DNA from 3 places in the Thioalkalivibrio sp. ALE28 genome. Region 1 is predicted to be linked to each of the others. Evidence: riboswitches for the same ligand, from Rfam matches in the RefSeq annotation. Region 1 holds a riboswitch; each other region holds the start of a gene.

Region 1 (5,423 bases):
GCCGCGACCACCACGCCCGTCAGAAGCAGGCGCGTGGGGGTCCAGCTGCCGGTACCGTGTGCCAGGCCGAACACGATCACCGTGGACAGCAGGGCACCGGCGAACGCGGCCAGGGAGACGGAAAACATCGACAGGCCCGCGAGCATCGCCAGCAGGGCGCCGACGGAGGCGCCGCCGGAGAGGCCCAGCACGTAGGGATCGGCCAGCGGGTTGCGCAGCAGCACCTGCATCAGCGCGCCGGCCAGACCCAGCAACCCGCCTGCGGCAAAGGCCGCCAGGGCGCGCGGCAGGCGCAGCTCCAGCACCAGCGTGTCGTGCAGGCGGCTGCCCTCGCCGAGCATCACCGCCAGCAGGTCGCCGGGCGCGATCGCGACACTGCCGAAGGCCAGCGCGATCAGCACCGCCAGCAGCGACGCCGGCAGCAGGACCGCGGCGGCAAGGAGGAAGGCGCGGGTCACGAGGGGTCAGTCCACCCGGCGGAGTCGGGCCCGCTCGAGCTCCTCGCACATCAGGCGGGTGCCCTCGGCGATGCGCGGGGTATGGCGCTGCAGCAGGGACGGCGGGATGAAGAACAGGTTGTCGCGCTGGACCGCGGTCATGTCCTCCCATTGCGTCCAGGCGATGACCCAGTCGGGGCGATCCTCGCCCATGCCGCCGCCAATGATAACCTCCGGATCGGCCTCGATGACCGCCTCGCGATCCATGCGCGGGACCAGGCGATCCAGGTGGCCGAATACGTTCACCCCGCCGCACAGGCGGATCGCCTCGCTGATCAGGTGGTCGTCGTTCACCGTCATCAGGGGTTGTTCCCACACCTGATAGAACAGGCGTACCGGGTCGCGCTCGGCGTAGTCCTGGCGAAGGGTGTCGATCGCCTCCTCGAAGCTTCGCACCGCCTCGTCGCCCTGCGTCTCGGTGCCGGCGAGCTGTGCCATGCGGCGCATGCTGGCGGACACACCGTCGAAGCTGCGGGGCTCCGACACGTAGACGTGGAAGCCGAGCTCGCGCAGGTGTTCGATCTGGGATTGCGAGTTTCCGCTGCGCCAGGCAACGACCAGGTCCGGATCGAGCTGCACGACGCGCTCCATATCGATGCGGCTGTAGCCGCCCACGCGGGGAAGCATCTCCGCCTCCGGCGGGAAGTCACTGTGCTGGGTCGCGCCCACCAGCTTGTCGCCAGCCCCGACGGCGAACAGGACCTCGGTGATATGCGGGGCGAGGCTGACGATGCGCTCGGCGGGTTGTTCCAGCCGGACCTCGTGACCGTCGTCGTCGGTCACCGAGACCGGGTCGGCCAGTGCCGGCGCCGTGCAAAGCAACGTCGCGACGAGCAGGGCGGAGGAGTGTCCGAGGGTCTTGAAATTCATAAAAATCCGGTGGTTGTGGCGCTGTTGCGAGGTCGAATGGAGGACGTCTGCGGTAGTGCGCGCAAGCCGCAAAAGCGTTTCATCATAGCAGCATGCACAAGATGGTTTGGTGCCCAAATTGGTCGGGGGCGCGCCGAACGCGTATCATACGGCGGCTAGTATCAGGTGCCTGCAATGCGCAGGTGAAACGGGAAGCCGGTGCCAATCCGGCGCTGCCCCCGCAACGGTAAGTGAGCGGCGAACCACACCGCAGGCTTGGCCACTGTGTCCCCACGGGTCACGGGAAGGCGTCTGCGGCATCGGCACCCGCCGACGCTCGCAAGCCCGGAGACCGGCCTGGTGATGACGCATCCTGCGATCGTGCGGCGGGCAACGATCGAGGGCACGGGCACTATCTGCGGTGCCCGTTCCTTCGTGGTTTCGCCGTGCCGTCGCCCCGACGGAAACGCATGACGAACCCAGATCCCAAACCGACAGAAGGGCATCCGAACGCGTTCGCCTCGGCCGAGCGCGAGGCGGTTTATCGCGTGATCGGGGAACGCCGCGACATGCGCCATTTCCGCCCGGATCCGGTGGATCGCGCTACGCTGCGCCGGCTGCTGGAGGCCGCCCACCGCGCCCCCAGCGTCGGGTACATGCAGCCCTGGCGCTTCCTGCGGGTAACCGACCCGGCGCTGCGCGAGGCCCTGCATGCCCACGCCGCGGACGAGCAGGCCCGCACCGCCGAGGCCTGCGGGGAGCGCGCGGCGGAGGTGCACCGCCTGAAGCTGGAAGGGATCCGCGAGGCGGGGGAGTTGCTGGTCGTGGCCCTGACCGACGACCGCGAACGCTATGTGCTGGGGCGCCGTACGCTACCGGAGATGGACCTGTGCTCGGCGGCCTGCGCGATCCAGAACCTGTGGCTGGCGGCCCGCGCGGAGGGGCTGGGCATGGGCTGGGTCTCGCTGTTCGATCCGGACTGGCTGGCGCGGCAGCTGGACATGCCGGAGGGCGGCTATCCGATCGCGGTGCTGTGCCTCGGCCATGTGGAGCGTTTCTACGACCGGCCGATGCTGGAGACCGCGGGCTGGGATCGCCGGCGGCCCCTGGAAGAACTGGTCTTTCAGGATCGCTGGGGCGTGCGCGGCGAGCTGGCAGCCGACCAGGATGCGGCAGGCACCGGACACGGGGCGGACGAACGGACCGGATCCGACAGCGCATGAGCGCCTTCCTGATCCTGATGGGCGCCCTGATCCTGGATCGCTTGTTCGGCGATCCGCGGCGGTTCCACCCGCTGGCCGGGTTCGGTCGGCTGGCGGCCTGGGCCGAGTCCCGCTGGCATGCGCCCAGTCGCCTGCGCGGGGCGTTGCTGCTCGCGGCGCTGGTCCTGCCATGGGTGGCGCTGGCCGCTCTGGGGGCGTCGCTGGCGTGGGGCTGGCTGCTGTCGCTGGCGATCCTGACCCTGGCGATCGGCTGGCGCAGCCTGGACGAACACGCCGAGGTGGTCGCGCGGGCCCTGGAGACGGATGATTTGCACGGTGCCCGCACGGGCGTGGGGATGCTGGTCAGTCGGGACACGGAGGCCCTGGACGTGCGCGGGGTGAGCGGGGCGACCATCGAGTCGGTCCTGGAGAACGGCAACGATGCGCTGTTTGCCACGATCTTCTGGTTCCTGGTCGCCGGGGCACCGGGCGTGGTGGCCTACCGGCTGGTCAACACCCTGGATGCGATGTGGGGGTACCGTAACGAGCGGTATGCCACGTTCGGCTGGGCGGCCGCGCGGCTGGATGACGCCATGAACCTGATCCCGGCGCGTCTGACGGCCCTGGCCTATGCCCTGGCGGGGCGCGGGCGGGACGCATTGCAGTGCTGGCGTGAACAAGCCGCCGGATGGAAGAGCCCGAATGCCGGGCCGGTGATGGCCGCTGGGGCCGGTGCGCTGGGCCTGGTGCTGGGCGGCCCGGCGCCCTATGGCGGCCAGCGCGAGTGGCGCCCGCGCCTGGGCATGGGCCGCCTGGCCGATGCCGCGGGCATTCGCCAGGCGGTGGCGCTGGTGGACCGGGCGCTGGCGATCTGGATGGCGTTCATCGTGATGGGGGTGATTGTCGTTGTCCTGTTCTGATCCGCAGAAGGCTCCCATGCCCGAATCCCGGGCGCTCGTGCAGGTGCACGGGGGTGGTGTGCGCCAGGCGGCTGCGCGCTACGGCATTCCGGCAACCGAGTGGCTGGATCTTTCCACCGGCATCAACCCGCATGGCTATCCCGTGGGCGAGGTCCCGCAGTGGGTCTGGGCGCGGCTGCCGGAACCGGAGGACGGGCTCGAGGCCGCGGCTGCTGACTATTACGGCACCGCAGCCCTTTTGCCCGTCGCGGGCTCGCAGGCGGCGATCCAGTTGTTGCCGGCGCTGCGCCCGGGTACGGCGCGCGTCGGCATCCTCGAACCCAGCTACAACGAGCACGCCCGGGCCTGGCGCGAGGCCGGGCACACGGTACGCCCGCTGAGTGGCGAGGCGATCGCCGCCGCGCTGCCCGATCTGGACGTGCTGGTGCTGGTCAACCCGAATAACCCGACGGGTCAGTGCTTCGAACGTGCGGACCTGCTGGCCTGGCATGCGGAACTGGCCGCGCGTGGTGGCTGGCTGATCGTGGACGAGGCCTTCATGGATGTGACGCCGGGGGCCAGTCTCGCGCAGGACGCACCGCGCGAAGGCCTGGTGGTGCTGCGTTCTCTCGGCAAGTTCTTCGGGCTGGCGGGCGCGCGGGTCGGGTTCGTGATCGCCGACGACGCGATGCGCGCGCAGCTGGCCGCCCGTCTGGGTCCATGGGGCCTCGCCGGACCTTCGCGCTGGGTTGCTACCCGGGCGCTGACCGACCGCGCCTGGCAGGCCGAGACACGTAGCCTCCTGCAGGCGCGCGGCCAGCGCCTGGCGGAACGGCTGCGCGCGCACGGGCTGGCGCCCACCGGCGGCACCGCGCTGTTCCAGTGGTGCCGGGTGGATGATCCCGCGGGTTGGCAGGACCATCTGGGCCGGCAGGGCATCCTGGTGCGTCGATTCGATGCGCCCGGGAGTCTTCGGTTTGGCCTGCCGGGTGACGCGGCCGAGTGGCAGCGTCTCGAAGCGGGGCTGCAGCGGGCATGACGGGCACGACGCTGATGGTGCAGGGGACGACCTCGGATGCCGGCAAGAGCGTGCTGGTGGCGGGGCTCGCGCGGGTGCTGCACCGCCGTGGACTGTCGGTGGTGCCGTTCAAGCCGCAGAACATGGCGCTGAACAGCGCCGTCACCGCCGATGGCGGCGAGATTGGCCGGGCCCAGGCCCTGCAGGCCGCCGCCTGCGGCCTGGAACCGCATACGGACATGAATCCCGTACTGCTCAAGCCCAGCTCGGACCAGGGCGCGCAGGTGATCATCCACGGGCGGCCCGCGGCGGAACTGGATGCGCGGGCCTATCACGACTACAAGCCGGTGGCCCGCGAGGCGGTACTGGCGTCGCACGGGCGCCTGGCCGATCAGTACGACCACGTGCTGGTGGAAGGCGCGGGCTCGCCGGCGGAGATCAACCTGCGCGCGGGCGATATCGCCAACATGGGCTTCGCCGAGGCGGTGGACTGCCCGGTGATCCTGGTCGCGGATATCGACCGGGGCGGGGTGTTCGCGCATCTGGTGGGCACGCTGGCGCTGTTGAGCGAGACCGAACGCGCGCGGGTGCAGGGCTTCGTGATCAACCGTTTTCGCGGTGATGTCGGACTGCTGCAGCCGGGTCTGGACTGGCTGGAGCAGGAGACCGGCAAGCCGGTACTCGGTGTGCTCCCGTACCTGCACGGGCTTTATCTGGATGCCGAGGACGCCCTGCCGCGCGAGGCAGTGCCGGAGAAGGCTACGGATGCGCTGAAGGTGGTCGTCCCGGCCCTGCCGCGTATCTCCAACCACACCGATTTCGACCCGCTGCGCCTGGACCCGGCGGTGGATCTGCGGTTTGTCGGGCCCGGCGAGTCGTTGCAGCCGGCGGATCTGGTGATCCTGCCGGGCTCCAAGTCGGTGCGCGACGACCTCGCCTGGCTGCGCGATCAGGGCTG
Region 2 (5,423 bases), on a different contig from region 1:
CGTATGCTCCGGGCGCTGATCGAGCAGGGCAACAAGGTGGCGCGCTGCTATCAGAACATCGCCCATCATTATGATGTCGACGAGTGGCTTTATCGCCAGTTCCTGGACGAGGGCATGTTCTACAGTTGTGCCTACTTCGAGCGGCCCGATATGACGCTGGAGGAAGCGCAGCAGGCCAAGTGCGCGATGCTGCGCAGGAAGCTGCGCCTGGAACCCGGCATGCGGGTCCTTGATATCGGTTGCGGCTGGGGCGGCCTGGCCTTCCATCTGGCCGAGCACGCGGACGTGCAGGTCGACGGCGTGACACTGTCCCGGGAGCAGCTGCGGGTGGCCCGGGAGGAGGCCGGGCGACGCGGGCTGGAGGACCGGGTGCGGTTTCTCTACCAGGACTACCGCGAGCACGAGGACCAGTACGACCGGATTGTCAGCGTCGGCATGTTCGAGCATGTCGGCACACCCAACTACGGTACGTTCTTCCAGCGGGTACACGACCTCCTGACGCCCGACGGCATCGCCGTGCTGCATACCATCGGGCGGCAGGAGCCGCCGGGCACCTCCAACCCGTGGCTCAGCAAATACATCTTTCCGGGCGGGTACACCCCGGCGCTGTCCGAGGTGATGAGTGCGCTGGAACCCACCCCGCTGTACACCACGGACATCGAGTTCTGGCGGCTGCACTATGCCGAGACACTGGCTGAGTGGTACCGCCGCTTCCAGAAGGTCCGAGCCGAGGCCGTGACGCGCTTTGACGAGCGCTTCTGCCGCATGTGGGAGTTCTATCTGGCCAGTTGCGAGGGGACCTTCCGCTGGTGGGGACAGGTGGTCTTCCACGTGCAGATGGCCAAGCAGCAGGACGCGGTGCCGTTGACGCGCGACTACCTCTATCGCGACGATGCCTCCGAGGTGGTCTCGATCCCGCCCGGCGAGGCCCAGGCACGGCGCAGCAACGCGGCCTGAGGGGTGGCCGAATGCGCCGGGAACGGCGCGAAAACGGGGCCCGGAGCGCGCGAACCGAACGTACTTTCCCTACACTAATGGGGACGTTGCGGCCATGCCGGCGGTGACCATCCATTCCGGAGCAGGGGCGCGTGTTCGGTCGCTTTCGTAAACGCAGGGAGGCACCGGGTCAGGAAGACCCGCAGGCCGTCGGGCCGTCGCAGGAGAACGTCCTGATCGAGGCGGCCGGCCGCAGCCGCATCACCGAGGTGGCGGCCACCGCGCGGCGCGTCCCCTGGTCGCTCAATTTCCTCCAGCTGCTGTGGGCGGCGGGACCGGTCACGTTCCTGGCCATGCAGGGCGGGTACTTTCTCGGTTTCGGGCACGCCGCCCCGGCACAGAACTTCATCTTCTTCGCCGTCTACACCCTGCTGTTCGGGGTGATCGGCCTGGTGGCGCGCTTTGTTGCCGATGCCACCCGCGGCAAACGCCAGGAGCAGTCGCGCGACCAGCTGCGCAACACGATCGACCTGCTGCCGGACCTGCTGTTCGTGACCCGTGATCTGGCCATGAGCGAGCTCGCACCGGACATGCGCCGGCGCAAGGCGGCCGAGGTGCTGCTCCACGAGGTGGATATCTCGCCCGAGGGGGTGGCCGTCGCGGTGCGCGAGATGACCGGCGATACCAGCCTGGCGGCTGCCGCGGAGCAGATCGAGATCTATCGCCGCCTGGGCCTGCGCTCGCGCGTGGGCGATCTGGTGGGCGCGACCGAGGATTCGCGGCTCGCGGCCCTGGAGAAGCTGCACCACGAGGCCCCGGAGGTCGCCGACCTGCTGCGCGATCGGCTGCGCGGCGTGGCGCCGACCCAGGAGGATGGCGTGCGCCGCGTGGACCAGTTCCTGGACCGCCTGTTTTCCGCCGCCGATGCCGACGACCTGGCCCGGTGCACCCTCGACGATGTGCAGGCGATCTTCGTGCTCGCGTTCGAGCTCGTGAACGGGCGCCAGATCAAGCGCCTGAGCTTCGAATGGTCCGGTGGCTGGCAGCTCGGGGCCGCCCTGGACCGACTGGAATCCCAGGGCAACCGCTTTCGCGTGGCGCAGGCCGGGGTGGTCAGCCGCCTGCGCTCGCTCGGTATTCTGCTGTCCCAGAGCGATGCCTCGGGGCTGGATCCGCAGGCTCTGCGCGAGCCCGTAACCGACCTGGGGCGCCAGGTCCTGGAGGCACTGCGCACTCTGGAGGATCGGGAACCGGGGGAACATTCGCCGGACGGGCAGCTCCTGGGACTGGCACTGCGGCGGGTCGAGGACCTGCGCGAGGCGCGCGACCAGCTGATGCAGGCGCAGAGCCGTTACGCCAATGCGGTGGAGCGCTGGGAGGCCCTGCGCCGCGCCCAGGTGGAGAAGCGGGGCGAGAAGCGCTGGTTCAAGCGCAGTGTGCGCGGTATCCGGGTCAGCGAGGAGCTGATCGAGCTGACCGATGACCAGAAGCTGAAGCTGGCCAACGACTTCTGCAACTTCCTTAAGGAGTTGAAGATCCAGCGTGAGGGCGACCTGTTCTACTTCGGGGGGGCGGCGCTGGACGCCGAGACGGCCAAGCGCATCGGCATCCAACTGGCCCTGATCCTGGAGCCGCTGGTGGACCTCACCAACCCGAGCATCCAGCGCGCCATCTACGCCAACCCGGCCGCGTATCTTGGGGGGCTGTATGTGGGCATGAGCGCGGATGCCAAGGCGGGTCTGGGCTCGGCCATGGTGCGCAAGGTCCGCCAGGATCTGGGGCGCATGGCCGAATGGCTGGCGATGCGCCTCACGCGTATCTATCACCTGCCTTTGAGCGATTCCATGCGCGATTTCCTGGTCGAGCAGTACGGCGCCAACCGCGAGCGCCTGGACATGCTGGCAACGCATGCCGGCGACGAGTCGCATCCCGTGGCACTGCGCGCCGAGCGGTCGCCCGAGTTTGACGCCATGCTGCAGGACAAGACCTGGGGCCTGCTGCTGAAGCGCGGGACCCGCTATCTCCACGCCGAGGAGCGGCGCCGCCGCTGATGATCCGTCGCGACGGGCCTGGTTCGACGGTTCCGGTTGTGCGAGATCGAATCTCCCCCGGCTGGTAATTTTGCGCCCAATTGTGTAGTGTTCGCCGCGTTCCCCGGTGCCCGGCCAGGCTCGACCTGGCGGGTTAAACGGGAAGTTCGGTGAGTCCGGGCGGGTCTTCGAGGCCCGCGGACGATTCCGACGCTGCCCCCGCAACGGTGATCGAGCGAGGGACCGCCCGACGGTCCCTGATGGTCGCGGCCAGTGCCACTGAACATGCGTTCGGGAAGGCGCCGCATCGGAACGCTCGTCAGCCCGGAGACCGGCCAGGGAATGATCGCGCGGCATGCGGCGGGCATGCGAGGCGGATGATCGAGCCTGGCCGCTTGCCGGTTGTGGCCGATCCCCCCTCGTGTCTGTCTCCCCCTGTTCGGGCGATCCCGACGAATCAACGGCGTGCGGGCGGCTCGCCGGGAGACACGGACGACATGAAACGCACAGCACTTTCCACGGCCATCCTGCTGGCCACCAGTCCCGCTCTGGCGGATACGCCGAATACCAACGACGCGCAGACCCTGGAAACCGTCCAGGTCACCGCCTCTCGCATCGCGCAGACCGTCGACGAGACGCTTGCTTCGGTCACCATCATCGACCGCGAAGAGATCGAGCGCCTGCAGCCCCAGCAGTTCACCGATCTTTTAGATGGGCGCGCTGGCGTATCGGTGAGTGGTGCCGGCCCATTTGGTAAACAGTCGAGTGTGCGCGTGAGGGGTACCGAATCTGATCACCACCTGCTTTTGATCGATGGAGTTCGCATGGGCTCTGCGACCACCGGCGGGGCGAGTTGGCGGTTCCTGCCGCCGGAGGAGATCGAACGAGTGGAGATCGTGCGGGGCCCTCGAACCTCCATTTATGGGTCCGATGCCATTGGCGGCGTGACCCAGATCTTTACCCGAGAAGGTCGAGAAGGACCGCCGAAGGTCAACGCATTTGTCGGAGGCGGAAGTTTTGACACGTGGGAGACCGGAGTCGGCGTTGCCGGCGGCACCGAAAACACGAACTACAGTTTCTCGGTTAGCCACTTCGAGACCGATGGGATCAACGTGCAGGACGACGTCGGCGACGATGACCCTGACGGTTACAAAAACACCTCGCTGTCCGGGAAGGTAAGTCATCGTTTGGACAGCGGAATCGAACTTTTCGGGAATTTCTTGTACTCGGAAGGTCGTTCGGAGTATGACGCAGACGAGTTCGACCCTGCCACTTCCCTTATCCTCGGACCGTACGATCGAGCCTACACAGATTTTGTTCATGCCGCCCTGCGGGCCGGTATTCGTATTCCGGTAACCGACCGCTGGGACTCGGAAGTCACGCTTGGGCAGTCACGGGATGAGAGTGACGATGTGACGGAAGGCGGCGTGCTTGGTGGAAGCATCGATCGATTCGATACGCGTCGGAATCAGCTGACCTGGCGCAACGATCTCCGACTTGGGGATCGCACCGACCTAGTGGCCGGAGTGGATGCCTACGAGGACCAGGTTGATGGCACCACCGATTATGACGAGGACTCGCGTTACAACGTTGGCGTGTATTCGGTCTTGCGCACCGAACTTGGCAACCACGACCTGGAAGCTTCGCTGCGTTACGACGACAACGAGCAGTTCGGCGCAAAGACCACGGGGCAGATCGCCTGGGGCATGCAGGCCACCGATGCCCTGCGCCTGCGGGCCAGCTACGGCACCGCCTTCAAGGCGCCGACCTTCAATGATCTTTACTGGCCTTCTTCCGGCCCGATGAGTTTCCGCGGGAACCCCGACCTCGATCCGGAAGAGTCGGAGACCTTCGAGTTTGGGGTCAGGTATTCAGCCAGCCTTGCCTATGTGGATGTGGCAGTGTTCGAAACGCGTGTGGATGGCCTTATAACGGGTTTTCCAATGCGCGAAAACGTTGATGAGGCCCGAATTCGCGGGCTGGAAATCGAGGGTGGCCATGCCCTCGGGCCGTGGAATTCGCGGGTTGCGCTGACCCTGTTGGACGCGGAGGACCGGGATTCCGGAGATGAACTCGCGCGGCGGGCGCCGGTTTCGGCCCGTTTCGATCTAGATCGTCAGATCGGCGATTTCTCCGTAGGTGGTACGGTCCTCGCTCGGAGTCGGACCTATGAATACGACTTCTCGGGCGAGCCAAACCGGCTCTCGGGCTACGGCACGATGAACCTGCGCGCGGCGTATGCCCTCAACCCCGAATGGACGGTCGAGGGCTCCTTGACCAACGTCTTCGATCGGGATTATGAGACCCAGGGCGGCTATAACAACCCCGGCCGGGCCGCGTTCGTGAAGCTGCGCTACCAGCAGAGGTGATTCATGGGTAATCGACTGTCGAAGATCGCAACGCGTACCGGCGACGAAGGCCGGACCGGGCTGGGCGATGGCTCGCGGGTGGACAAGG
Region 3 (5,423 bases), on a different contig from region 1:
CGCGGCGGTTCCACGCCCAGCGCTTTCAGGATGTTGATCTGGCGCGGGGTATTGTTCAGGTGGTCATCGCCACGGACCACATGGGTGATCCCCATGTCCATGTCGTCGACCACCACCGTCAGGTTGTAGGTCGGCGAGCCGTCGGAGCGGGCGATGATCAGGTCGTCCAGCTCGCTGTTCTGGAACGCGACCTTGCCGCGCACCATGTCATCGACGACGGTCACGCCCTCGTCCGGCGTGCGAAAGCGGATGACCGGCTCCACGCCCTCGCGCGGCTCGGTGCGCGCACGGCAACGACCGTCATAGCGCGGCTTTTCCTTGCGCGCCTTCTGCTCCTCGCGCATCGCGTCCAGCTCTTCCTTGGTGCAGTAGCAGCGATAGGCGTGGCCAGCGGCCATCAACTGGTCGATCACTTCCTTGTACCGATCGAAGCGTTCCGTCTGGTAGAACGGCCCGTGATCGTAGGTCAGCCCCAGCCAGTTCATGCCCTCGAGGATCGCGTTCACCGACTCCGCGGTGCTGCGCTCCAGATCGGTGTCCTCGATCCGCAGTACGAACTCGCCACCGTGGTGGCGGGCGTACAGCCAGGAGAACAGCGCGGTGCGGGCACCGCCAATATGCAGATAGCCGGTCGGACTGGGGGCAAAACGGGTGCGAAAACTCATGCGGGCTACTCGTCTCGATCGGGAGGTGGAAAACGAAGGCGCATAGGGTAGCAGAACGCCACTGCACTGCCGCGCGGACCGCCGACTATACTCGAAATGAGTACACAGACCGGCCGAACCCGGGCCCAAGGAGTACCCATGAATACCGCTCTTACTCGGCTCTCCACGCTGCTCGTACTGACGGGAGGCCTCGCGCTGGCCGGAAGTGCCATGGGCAGCGACCGCATCGCGCCGCCGGATGGCGCGAAGGTCTATTTCATCAGCCCGCAGGATGGCGAAACGCTCGAAAGCCCGGTGCGGGTCCAGATGGGCCTGCGCGGCATGGGTGTCGCCCCGGCCGGTGTGGAGATGGACAACACCGGCCACCACCACCTGCTGGTGAACAAGCCGCTCGACGAGGTGGACCTGGACGCCTCGCTGCCCTTCTCCGACCACAAGCGCCATTTCGGCGGCGGGCAGACCGAGGGCGAGCTGGAACTGGAACCCGGCGAATACACCCTGCAACTGCTGTTCATGGACTACCGTCACATCAGCTTCGACCCGCCCGTTGTCTCCGAGAAGATCACGATTACCGTGGAATAGATCTGTACCACCCCATCAAAAAGCCCCCCTCCGTTTCCGGAGGGGGGCTGGCGCATTCGATTCCGATGCGGCCGGTTACGGCAGCGCAGGAATCTCGAACTGCGGCATTTCGCCGGTCAGCGCGTGCATGAAGGCCTCGATATCCGCGACCTCGTCATCACTGAAGTCCTGCCCCAGCATTTCCTCGCCCATGATGCGGATCGCCTCTTCCAGCGTGGCGGTCTCCCCGTTGTTCATGTAGGGGTAGGTCAGGGCCACGTTGCGCAGGGTCGGGGTCTTGAACGCAAACCGGTCGCTCTCCTCACCCGTGACCAGGTAGCGGCCCTCGTCCTCCGAACCCGGCACCTGGATGCGGTGGAAGTTGCTGTCGGTCAGCGCCGGCCCACGGTGACAGGCCACGCAGCCGTTGTCGGCGAACAGCTTCATCCCGCGCATCTGCTGCTCGCTCATCGCGCCCTCATCCCCGGCCAGCCAGCGATCCAGCGGCGAGTTCGGGGTGTTCAGCGTACGCTGGAACGTCGCCAGCGCCTTGGCCACGTGGTCGGTATTGATCACGTTGTCGCCGTCATAGTCGGGATAGGCGGCCTCGAATTTCTCCTGGTACTCATTGAACTCCTCCAGGCGGGCGATCGCATCCTCCAGCGGCATCGCCATCTCGATCGCGTCCTGGATCGGGCCCAGGGCCTGCCCCTCCAGGTCGTCCTCTCGGCCATCCCAGAACTGCGCGGTGAAGAAGCCGGAATTCAGCACGGTCGGGGTATTGCGCTCGCCAACCTGGCCGTCATGGCCTACCGCGCGCGGGATGCGGTCCGCCCAGCCCAGCGCCGGGTTGTGGCAGGTCGCGCAGGAGATCACGCCGGAGCTGGAGATGCGCGGCTCGAAGAACAGCATCTTGCCCAGCTCGATCTTCTCCTTGGTCATCGAGTTGTCCGCCGGGATCGGCGGCAGCGCCGGCAGCGGCTCGAACACATCGCGATACTGCGAGTAATCAGTATCCGCCACGGCGGGCGCGGCCACGCCCAGCGCCAGGGCGGTGCAGGCCGAAAAGATGGCGCTGCGAAGATAAGAACCTCGGATCATGGCAAAGTCTCCCTGAGATTGGATCGGTGTCGGCGAAGACCGATATAGACTCGGTCCAAATCACCTGAATCCCACCCTATCGACCCGGTATTCGATCGACCAGCGAAATCAGCGCTCCCGTTGATCCAGATCAATCACTGCGGTTGGTCGCTCATCAAACGCTCTTCTTGCCAGCCTGTTTGCACCCCAGTACCCTTCGCCCCGCCTCCAGGTGCCCTGGCGTTCCATCGCCGGGGATAATCGGGAAGCCGGTGCGCGAACTGCCGTTCGCAATGCCGGCACTGCCCCCGCAACGGTAGGTGAAGACAACGGATCAACAACCACTGCGCCGCAATTCGGTGTGGGAAGGCGATCCGCCCGGGCACCCCCGCCCGCTTCACGAGTCCGGAGACCGGCCAGGAGGAAACCTGACGCTGCGGCGGGCAAGCGGTCGGGTCGGGCTTGCTGTGTCTATAGTCCCCGACCTCCCCTGGCCCACCCAGCGTCGTTCCATCCACGGCGCACGGGGTGTGCGTCCCAGGGAGAATGACCTTGAACAAACCGACCCGACGACCCGGCCGGCCGCCACTCCTGGCTCCGGCCCCGACCCTTCTCGGCCTGTTGATCGCCAGTGGCGGGGCTTCCCCCCTCCAGGCACAGTTCGAGTTCGGCAGCGAAGCCGACGGCTTCGCAATCACCCTGGACCCGCTCATCCAGGGCCGCTACGCCATCGAGCGGGGCGACGAGGGAACCACCACCGAATTCGACTTTCGCCGCGCCTGGCTGGATTCGACGGGCACCCTCTTCCACCCCGATCTTAGTTTTCGCCTGCAGCCCGACTTCAGCAGCGGCGAGCTCTCGATGCGCGATGTCTGGCTCCAATACGCACTGACCGAGTCCCTCGACCTGCGCGCCGGCCAGTTCACCGTACCCTTCGGCCTGCCGCGGGACATCGGTGGCCCCAACCGGCTGTTCACCGAATTGAGCATCGCGGGGAATCAGTTCGAGGTCCCGGCTGGACGCGATACCGGCGTCACCCTACTGGGGGGCGACGGCGACGACCGGGCCTGGGCCATCGGCGTGTTTGATGGTCGCGGCCGCCTTGACCAGCGGGATGACCGACCGTCCACCTCCGGCCACCTGTTCAGCGCTCGGGGGGCCTGGGCACCGGTAGGCACCCTTCCACGCGACAACACGACCGTCGGCAAGCCGGTCGAGCATACAGTGGCCCACGGCGTCGGCCTGCAGGCGGCGAACCGCAATCACCTGCGCGACTGGACTCGCGGGCGGGAGAACCAGGTAAATCAGCAACGCGCCGACTGGGTCACCGCAACGGCCGACAGCGTCGTCAAGTTTGCCCGCACCGCCATTTCATTCGCCGCCTTCCGCCGCGACGTATCGCCCGATCACGGCCCCGCATACCACGACTTGGGCGCCGAACTCGAGCTGGCTCAGGAACTGCCCTGGGAGGGGCTAGAGGTTGCCGCGCGCCACGCTGTGCTGCGCCACGACGCCGGCGACGACCTCGGCACCGACGAGCGCTGGCAGCGCGAGCGGGGCGCCGGCCTCAACTGGTACCACCGCGGCCAGCGACAAAAAACCCAATTGATGTGGCTGGACCGCGACGCCGGCACTTCGGACTGGGAGCTGCACTTGCAGCACCAATTCCGCTTCTGACACTGGAAAGGAGATCCGACATGACTCGAACCCCCTTTACACCGGCCCTCCGGATCGCCGGCCTTGTCCTGTTCCTGCTTGCTGCCACCGGCGCCCATGGCGACGAGGTGACGCTCCCCATGCCCGGCCCCTGGGGCAAAGACTACAGCGAGACGATGGACAACCCGGCCACAGTGGACGCCACCGAGGCCTTCCAGCGCTTCCGCCAGCAAAGCATGCAGGGCACCTCAGCCACCTACCGCAGCATCGAGCAGATCCTGCGCTACGACGCACCGTTCGCCGAGCGCCTGCCCGACCTGGCCGAGGAACTGGCGCGCCGAGCCGCCGACATCGAAACCTGGTTCGCTCGCGAGACCCCGGCGCGGGACGGCGAACCCGGCGCCCTGCCCGCGGCCTGGGAGGACCCGGAGTTTTCCGAGTACAAGGCAGCCTACCGCGAGGCCGCCGAACGACTGCAGCGCAAGGTCGAGGCGGCCGAGGACCTGGAGAACGAAGACTTCCAGCTTCGCGCCACCGAGGCCCTGAACGGCGTGCGCCACCATTGCTTGGCCTGCCACGACCACTACCGCCGCCGCTAAACCGGGCGGGAACCAAGGGGCCGCCTCACGGCGGCCCTTTCCGTGGTCCTGATCGAGAAGAAACCGCCTTCGCCTGCAAGCAGACTCCTACAGGTTCCTGGCGATGTGGGAACCTGCTTGCAGGCGAAAAGCCCAGTGCCCCACAACACCCACCGGAGTCACCCCTGCCTGCGGAAGATCGGGGCCGCCGCCGCTTAGTCCCCGTCCATGCCGCGGTAACGGCGCACATGCGCCGGGTCGTACAGCGCACTGTCGCGGAAATCGCCCGGGTCCAGCGCCGGGCCCACCAGGATCAGCGCCGAGCGCCGCGTGGTCAGGGCCTGCGCCCGTTCCGCGATATTCCCCAGCGAACCGCGCACCACGGTCTCGTCCGGCCAGCTGGCACGGAAGACGATGGCCACCGGGCAGTCGCAGCCGTAGTGCGGCCGCAGGTCCTCGACCACGGTCTCGATATTGTGCAGCGAAAGATGGATCGCCAGGGTCGCCCCGGTGGCGGCAAAGCTCGCCAGCCGTTCGCGCTCCGGCATGGAGGACGCCCGTCCCGGCGTACGCGTCAGCACCACCGACTGCGCCACCTCCGGCACCGTCAGTTCCCGCCCCAGGGTCGCGGCGGCGGCGGAGAATGCCGGCACGCCGGGCGTGATGCTGTACTCGATCCCGGCCGCCTCCAGCCGACGGATCTGCTCGCCCAGCGCGCTGTAGACCGACAGGTCGCCGGAGTGCAGGCGCGCCACGTCCTGGCCCGCCGCGTGGGCGCGTTCGATCTCCTCCATGATCGCGTCCAGCGTCAGCGGCGCGGTGTTGACCACGCGCGCCCCCTCCGGGGCATGTTCCAGCACGGCCTCCGGCACCAGTGAACCCG

Evidence for each region. A riboswitch is a leader RNA that binds a small molecule or an ion and turns the genes downstream of it on or off. The one in region 1 is predicted to bind cobalamin.
Region 2: another riboswitch for cobalamin. It lies ahead of D105_RS0110635 (TonB-dependent receptor domain-containing protein); the one in region 1 lies ahead of bluB (5,6-dimethylbenzimidazole synthase).
Region 3: another riboswitch for cobalamin. It lies ahead of D105_RS0110535 (porin); the one in region 1 lies ahead of bluB (5,6-dimethylbenzimidazole synthase).

What each region holds. Positions count from the first base shown of each region.
Region 1 is NZ_KB898094.1:194,428-199,850, reverse strand. It holds gene D105_RS0103045 (iron ABC transporter permease) at 1-458, opposite strand, end outside; gene D105_RS0103040 (cobalamin-binding protein) at 465-1,367, opposite strand; cobalamin riboswitch at 1,514-1,722, shown strand; gene bluB (5,6-dimethylbenzimidazole synthase) at 1,817-2,569, shown strand; gene cbiB (adenosylcobinamide-phosphate synthase CbiB) at 2,566-3,468, shown strand; gene cobD (threonine-phosphate decarboxylase CobD) at 3,485-4,486, shown strand; gene D105_RS0103020 (cobyric acid synthase) at 4,483-5,423, shown strand, end outside.
Region 2 is NZ_KB898102.1:91,870-97,292, reverse strand. It holds gene D105_RS0110645 (cyclopropane-fatty-acyl-phospholipid synthase family protein) at 1-957, shown strand, start outside; gene D105_RS0110640 (hypothetical protein) at 1,089-2,987, shown strand; cobalamin riboswitch at 3,075-3,321, shown strand; gene D105_RS0110635 (TonB-dependent receptor domain-containing protein) at 3,464-5,335, shown strand; gene D105_RS0110630 (cob(I)yrinic acid a,c-diamide adenosyltransferase) at 5,339-5,423, shown strand, end outside.
Region 3 is NZ_KB898102.1:68,652-74,074, forward strand. It holds gene gltX (glutamate--tRNA ligase) at 1-665, opposite strand, end outside; gene D105_RS0110525 (DUF4399 domain-containing protein) at 804-1,247, shown strand; gene D105_RS0110530 (cytochrome-c peroxidase) at 1,323-2,327, opposite strand; cobalamin riboswitch at 2,520-2,742, shown strand; gene D105_RS0110535 (porin) at 2,853-3,983, shown strand; gene D105_RS0110540 (cytochrome c) at 4,004-4,561, shown strand; gene cobM (precorrin-4 C(11)-methyltransferase) at 4,756-5,423, opposite strand, start outside.